2 linked regions of the Streptacidiphilus albus JL83 genome follow. The protein of the gene in region 2 interacts with the protein of the main gene of each other region in a pairwise test. Links are inferred from orthologs where the notes say so. Each region holds a gene or a part of one and is shown on either strand. Other genes may lie near its edges.

Region 1 (2,903 bases), 1.7 Mb from region 2 along the record:
CGGTCCTCGGTCAGCAGGCCGATGCCGTGCCGGACGCTGTCGCGCGGCGAGCGCAGTCGCACCTCCTTGCCGCGCAGCAGCACCCGGCCGGCCGTGGGCCGGTCCGCCCCGAACAGCGCGCGGACCGCCTCCGTCCGCCCCGAGCCGACCAGGCCGGCGATGCCGACGACCTCGCCGGCCCGGAGCGCGAAGTCCAGCGGACGGCCGCCGGGGGGCGTGAGCCCCTCCGCCCGCAGCAGCTCCTCGCCGACGGCCGCGTCACCGCGCGGCGGGTACTCGTCCGCCAGCTCCCGGCCGACCATCAGCCGGATCACCTCCGCGGTGTCCAGTCCGTCCAGGTCGCGGGTCACCACATGGGTGCCGTTGCGGTAGACGGTGACCCGGTCCGCGATCTCGAACACCTCCTCCAGGTGGTGGGAGATGTAGAGGACGGCCACCCCGCGCTCGGTCAGTCGGCGCAGGATGGCGAAGAGCCGGGCCGTCTCACGGGGCGTCAGGGTCGCGGTGGGCTCGTCCATCACCAGGACCCGGCAGTTCTGCCAGAGCGTCTTGGCGATCTCCAGCAGCTGCATCTGGGCGATGCCCAGCCGCTCGACCCTGGTGTCGGGGGCGACTTCCAGGCCGACCTCGGCCAGCAGCTCCGCGGCCCGGCGGTTGAGCTCGCGCCGATCCACCAGGCCGTGGCGGCGCGGCAGGCGCTGGAAGAAGAGGTTCTCGGCGACGGTGAGATTGGGGAGCAGGTTGAGCTCCTGATGGACCACCTGGACCCCGGCCGCCATGGCCTCGGCGGCCGATCCGGGCCGGTAGGGTTCGCCACCCAGGGTGACCGTGCCCTCGTCCGGCGGATGGATCCCGGCGAGCACCCGGACCAGGGTCGACTTGCCCGCGCCGTTCTCGCCGAGCAGCGCGTGCACCTCCCCCGCCCGGAGTTCCAGCTCCACCCCGTTCAGCGCGAGCACTCCGGGGAAGCGCTTGACGATGCCGCTGGCGGAGAGCACCGCCTCGGGTTGACCGGCCATCAGTTGCCGCCTGCGGCCGAGGCGGTGGTGACGACGGAGAAGGGGGTCTTCACCCAACCGGTGTACGTCGCCTTCCCGGCGATCTCGTTCAGGACGTCGTCGATGCCGTCGTCGGCCTGGAGGCCGGCGTTCTGGTTGACGGTGGCGACCACCGAGCCGTCGGCCAGGTAGGTCTGGACCGCGTCGATGTCGTCGAAGGAGGCAATCTTGACCTTGCCGGTCAGGTGCGCCGCGGCGATCGCCTTCTCGGCGCCCAGCGTCATGTCGTCGTTGGAGGAGAGCACGCCCTTGATGTCGGGGTGGGCGGTGAGCATGTCGCTGAGCACGGTGTAGGCGTCGTCGGTGTCCCAGTGGGCGGTGGTGGAGGCCAGCAGGTCCAGGTGCCCCTGCTGGACGGCCTCCATGAAACCGGCGGTGCGCTGCACGGCGTTGGCCGCGCCGGGCTCGCCCTGGAGGATGACGACCTTGCCGCCGCTGCCCAGGTCCTTGGCCAGGACCATCCCCGAGGCGAGGGTCGCCGCGGTGTTGTCGGGGCCGATGAAGGGGATGGCCAGGCCGGCCTGCTTGAGCGCGCCCTGGTCCAGCTGGACGTCGATGTTGACGACCTTCATGCCGGCTGCCACCGCCCGCTTCAGCGGCTCGACCAGGGCACGGGAGTCGGCAGGGGCGATGATCAGGCCGGCCGCGCCCTCGGTGATGCACTTGTTGATCTCGGTGACCTGGTCGTCGACGTCGGTGTCGCTCTGCACGCCGACGGCCTGGAGCACCAGGTCGCCACGCTGCTTGGCGTGGGCGACGGCGGCGGCCTGCATGCCCTGGAAGTACTGGTTGCCGAGCGACTTCATGACCAGGCAGACGGTCGGCTTGCCGCCCTTGGCGACGGCGGAGGCGGCGTTGCTGGACGTCCCCTCGTGGCCGCAGGCGCTGAGGGCGAGGGCGACGGCCGCGCCGGTGAGGGACGCGGCGACGGCGCGGGCACGGGTGCGAGTGATGGACATGGAGGTCCACCTTTCTGGTGTTCGAGGGTGCGCTGGGTGGGTTTTGGACGTGCGGGAGTACCCCGATGGCAAGTCGGGTGGCTGGTGGTGGAACGGCAGTGCGGGCGCCCGGGGGCGAAGGGCTAGAAGGGGACGCCGGCGATCAGCAGGACGTTGGCGTACGGGGTGGCTTCGCCGGTACGGACGACGGCGGCGGCGCCCCGGGTCAACTCCTTGAAGCGCTCGTGCGGCACGCGGTCCAGCGGGGCCGGGGCGACCATTCCGGCGAGCTCCGCCCGCAGCGGTTCGGCCGCCTCGGCGGCCATCACCGCGCGCTCGACCACGAGCTCGGCGAGCACGGCGCGCAGCACCGGCAGGAAGGGCGGGTCGCCGCGCCGCCAGACCAGGTCGATGCCCGGTACGCCGGGCGGCACCGGCAGGCCCGCGTCGGCGATGACGATGCGGTCGGTGTGGCCGAGCGAGGTGAGCAGGGCCAGCAGGCCCGGATGCCACAGTCCGTCAGCGCGCATGCACGCCTCCCCCGGTGCGGGCGAGCAGCGCGTCGACCTCGGCCGAGGTGGGCAGCGCGGCCTGCGCACCGGCCCGGGTGGTGGCCAGCGCACCGGCGGCGCAGGCCCGGCGAAGCGCCTCCGGCAGGCCCACCCGTGCGCCCAGGGCCAGCGCGAGCTGGGCGCAGAAGGCGTCCCCCGCGCCGACCGCGTCCACCGCGTCCACCCGGAACCCGGGCTCGACCAGGGCCTCCAGCCCCTCGGCCGCAGCGGCTCCGGCCTCGCCGAGGGTGACCACGGCGACGGTGGGGCCCAGTCCGAGCAGCGCCGCCGCGCAGTCGGGCCCGGCCTCGGGCCGGCCGGCGTCCGGGAGCAGCCCGAGCGCCTCGCTCTGGTTG
Region 2 (3,773 bases):
AGCAGGGGGCGGCGGCATGTCCGGGGGCTACTGCTCCAGGGCGGCCGGCAGCTCCGGGAGCCTGCCGGTCGCGGCGGCGACGGCGACATGGTGGTGGTAGTCGCGGGTGGCGGTGATCAGGCCCTCGCGGACCGTCAGCACCTGGATGTTGCCCCGGGCCCGGTGCCCTGCCCGGCGAACGATCGGCCTCCGTCCGGGAAGGTCCGGACACGACGGTGCCCGGGGCGGCGGCCTCGCGGCCCCGCCCCGGGCACCGGTGCTCCGGTCAGACCTTGTGCAGCCAGAAGGTCAGCGCCAGCGCCTCGTCGGTGAAGGCGGTCGGCTGGTCCCAGTCGGCTGCCCCCTCGGCGAAGTCGGTGGCCAGCACCTCGTCGGCGATCAGGGTGGCGTGCGCCGCCAGCGCCTCGGCCGTGGCCGGGTCGGTGGTGGTGAAGCGGAGCACGATCCGGTCGGAGACGTCGAGGCCGCTGTTCTTCCGGGCCTCCTGCACCTGGCGGATGGCGTCCCGGGCCACACCCGCGAGCCGCAGCTCGGGGGTGATGTGGAGGTCGAGCGCCACGGTCGCGCCGGACTCGTTGGCGACGGCCCAGCCCTCGCGCGGGGTCTCGGTGATGACGACCTCCTCCGGCGTCAGTTCCACCGGCTCGCCGTCGAGTTCGACGGTGGCCGTGCCGGTGGCCCGCAGCGCGGCGCCGAGCGCGGCCGCGTCGGCGGCGGCGACCGCCTTGGCCACCTCCTGCACGCCCTTGCCGAAACGCTTGCCCAGGGCACGGAAGTTGGCCTTGGCGGTGGTGTCCACCAGCGAGCCGCCGACGGCGGAGAGCGACTCCAGCGCGGTGACGTTGAGCTCCTCGGTGATCTGCGCCAGCAGCTCGGCCGGCAGCTCCTCGTAGCCCTGGGCCGCGATGAGGGCCCGGGACAGCGGCTGACGGGTCTTCACCCCGGAGTCGGCGCGGGTCGCCCGGCCGAGCTCCACCAGTCGCCGGACCAGCGTCATGTGGCGGGAGAGCGCCGGGTCGATCAGCGCCTCGTCGGCCACCGGGAACTCGGCCAGGTGGACCGAGGCCGGGGCGTCGGCGGTCACCGGGACGACCAGGTCCTGCCAGACCTGCTCGGTGATGAACGGCGTCAGCGGCGCCATCAGCCGGGTGACCGTCTCCAGCGCCTCGTGCAGGGTCGCCAGCGCGGCCGGCTCGCCCTGCCAGAAGCGGCGGCGGGCGCGCCGGACGTACCAGTTGGAGAGGTCGTCGACGAAGGCGGAGAGCAGCTTGCCGGCCCGCTGGGTGTCGAAGCCGTCCAGCGCCGAGTCCACGTCGCGGACCAGGGTGTTCAGCTCGGAGAGCACCCAGCGGTCCAGCATCGGCCGGTCGGCCGGGGCCGGATCGGCCGTGCTCGGCGCCCAGCCGGCGGTGCGGGCGTAGAGGGCCTGGAAGGCGACGGTGTTCCAGTAGGTCAGCAGGGTCTTGCGGACCACCTCCTGGATGGTGTTGTGGCCCACCCGGCGCGCCGACCAGGGCGAGCCGCCGGCCGCCATGAACCAGCGGACGGCGTCCGCGCCGTGCTGGTCCATCAGCGAGATCGGCTCCAGGATGTTGCCCAGGTGCTTGGACATCTTCCGGCCGTCCTCGGCCAGGATGTGGCCCAGGCAGACCACGTTCTCGTAGGAGGACCGGTCGAAGACCAGGGTGCCGACCGCCATCAGCGTGTAGAACCAGCCGCGGGTCTGGTCGATCGCCTCGGAGATGAACTGCGCCGGGTAGCGCTTCTCGAACAGCTCGGCGTTCTTCAGCGGGTAGCCGTACTGGGCGAAGGGCATCGATCCGGAGTCGTACCAGGCGTCGATGACCTCCGGCACCCGGACCACCGGGGCGGCGCAGGTGGTGCAGGGGAAGGTGACCTCGTCGATGTAGGGCCGGTGCGGGTCCAGGTCGGAGAGGTCGCGGCCGGTCAGCTCGCTGAGCTCGGCGAGCGAGCCGACGCAGGTCAGGTGGTCGTCCTCGCAGCGCCAGATCGGCAGCGGGGTGCCCCAGTAGCGGTTCCGGGACAGCGCCCAGTCGATGTTGTTCTTCAGCCAGTCGCCGAAGCGGCCCTGCTTCACCGTCTCCGGGAACCAGTTGGTCTTCTCGTTCTCCCGCAGCATCGCGTCCTTGACGGCGGTGGTGCGGACGTACCAGGACGGCTGCGCGTAGTAGAGCAGCGCGGTGTGGCAGCGCCAGCAGTGCGGGTAGCTGTGCTCGTAGGGGACGTGCCGGAAGAGCCGGCCGCGCGCGTCGAGGTCGGCGACCAGCGCCTCGTCCGCCTTCTTGAAGAACTGCCCGCCGACCAGCGGGACGTCCGGCTCGAAGGTGCCGTCGGCCAGCACCGGGTTGACCATCGGCAGGCCGTAGCTGCGGCAGGTGGCGAGGTCGTCCGCGCCGAAGGCGGGGGCCTGGTGGACCAGGCCGGAGCCGTCCTCGGTGGTGACGTACTCGGCGTTGACGACGAAGTGCGCGCCCTCGACCGGGATCAGCGAGAACGGCCGGTCGTAGGTCCAGCGCTCCATCTCGGCGCCGGTGAAGCGCTCGCCGGTGGCGGTCCAGCCCTCGCCGAGCGACTTGGCCAGCAGCGGCTCGGCCACCACCAGCTGCTCGTTGCCGTCGGTGGCGACGACATAGGTGACGTCGGGGTGGGCGGCGACGGCGACGTTGGAGACCAGCGTCCACGGGGTGGTCGTCCAGACCAGCATGGCGGCGCGGCCGGCCAGCGGGCCCGAGGTGAGCGGGAACCGGACGTAGACCGAGGGGTCGACCACGGTCTCGTAGCCCTGGGCCAGCTCGTGGTCGGACAGGCCGGTGCCGCAGCGCGGGCACCAGGGCGCCACCCGGAAGTCCTGGACCAGCAGGCCCTTGTCGAAGATCTGCTTGAGCGACCACCAGACGGACTGGATGTAGTCCGGGTCCATGGTGCGGTAGGCGTCGTCCAGGTCGACCCAGTAGCCCATCCGGTTGGTGAGCTCCGCGAAGGCGTCGGTGTGCCGGGTCACCGAGGCGCGGCAGCGCTCGTTGAACTCGGCGATGCCGTAGGCCTCGATGTCCTGCTTGCCGGAGAAGCCGAGCTCCTTCTCGACGGCGAGCTCGACCGGCAGGCCGTGGCAGTCCCAGCCGGCCTTGCGGGCGACGTGGTGGCCCTTCATGGTCTTGTAGCGCGGGAAGACGTCCTTGAAGACCCGGGCCTCGATGTGGTGCGCGCCGGGCATGCCGTTGGCGGTCGGCGGGCCCTCGTAGAACACCCACTCCGGGCGGCCCTCGGACTGCTCCAGGGTGCGCTGGAAGATCTTGTTGTCCTGCCAGAAGGAGAGGATGCCGTGCTCCAGCACGGGCAGGTCCACCTGGGCGGGGACGGGGCGGTACTGGGGTGCTGACATCTGCTGGTTCCTCCGGCGGGCGCGAGAGTGCGGCGTTCTGCATTCGGCTTCCGACGGAGGGACGAGGCCAGGTGCGGGCCCCGCGGTACCACCCTCCTTGGCCGTGCCTGGGCACGACCCCCTCATTAGGGGCTGCGGCCGGTTCTACCGGGCCCCCGAGGGGGCCTTTCCTCCGGCGGCTCCGGGGTGATCTTCCCGACGCGCACACCCCCGGGCTTCCACCGTCCCCGGGTCGCTCTCGGCTGCGTTCGGCGGTACTCGTCCCCATCCACGCCTTGCCCCGCCAGTCTATAGGGATCGGCAAGGCGATTTTCGCGCCGCCGCCCCGGCCGCACCGGCGCTCCGCCGGTGCGCCGGTGGTGTTGCTGCG

The links. Proteins that work in one complex are often made in the same cells at the same time.
Region 1: the proteins of ileS (region 2) and BS75_RS01735 interact in binary tests that used the Escherichia coli proteins (3 or more experiments, as listed by UniProt). The link is inferred for Streptacidiphilus albus JL83 from one-to-one orthologs.

What each region holds. Positions count from the first base shown.
Region 1 is NZ_JQML01000001.1:369,414-372,316, forward strand. What follows is about bases 19-2,852. They hold BS75_RS01735 (substrate-binding domain-containing protein), read right to left. Parts: upstream 2,018-2,852; coding sequence 1,019-2,017; downstream 19-1,018. Other genes in these bases: BS75_RS01730 (sugar ABC transporter ATP-binding protein), read right to left, coding at 19-1,019; rbsD (D-ribose pyranase), read right to left, coding at 2,140-2,526; BS75_RS01745 (ribokinase), read right to left, coding at 2,516-2,852. Outside these bases: more of BS75_RS01730, read right to left, coding at 1-18; more of BS75_RS01745, read right to left, coding at 2,853-2,903. UniProt on the Escherichia coli protein: Part of the ABC transporter complex RbsABC involved in ribose import. Binds ribose. Also serves as the primary chemoreceptor for chemotaxis.
Region 2 is NZ_JQML01000001.1:2,077,829-2,081,601, reverse strand. Bases 66-3,769 are described here. They hold ileS (isoleucine--tRNA ligase), read right to left. Parts: upstream 3,404-3,769; coding sequence 266-3,403; downstream 66-265. UniProt on the Escherichia coli protein: Catalyzes the attachment of isoleucine to tRNA(Ile). As IleRS can inadvertently accommodate and process structurally similar amino acids such as valine, to avoid such errors it has two additional distinct tRNA(Ile)-dependent editing activities.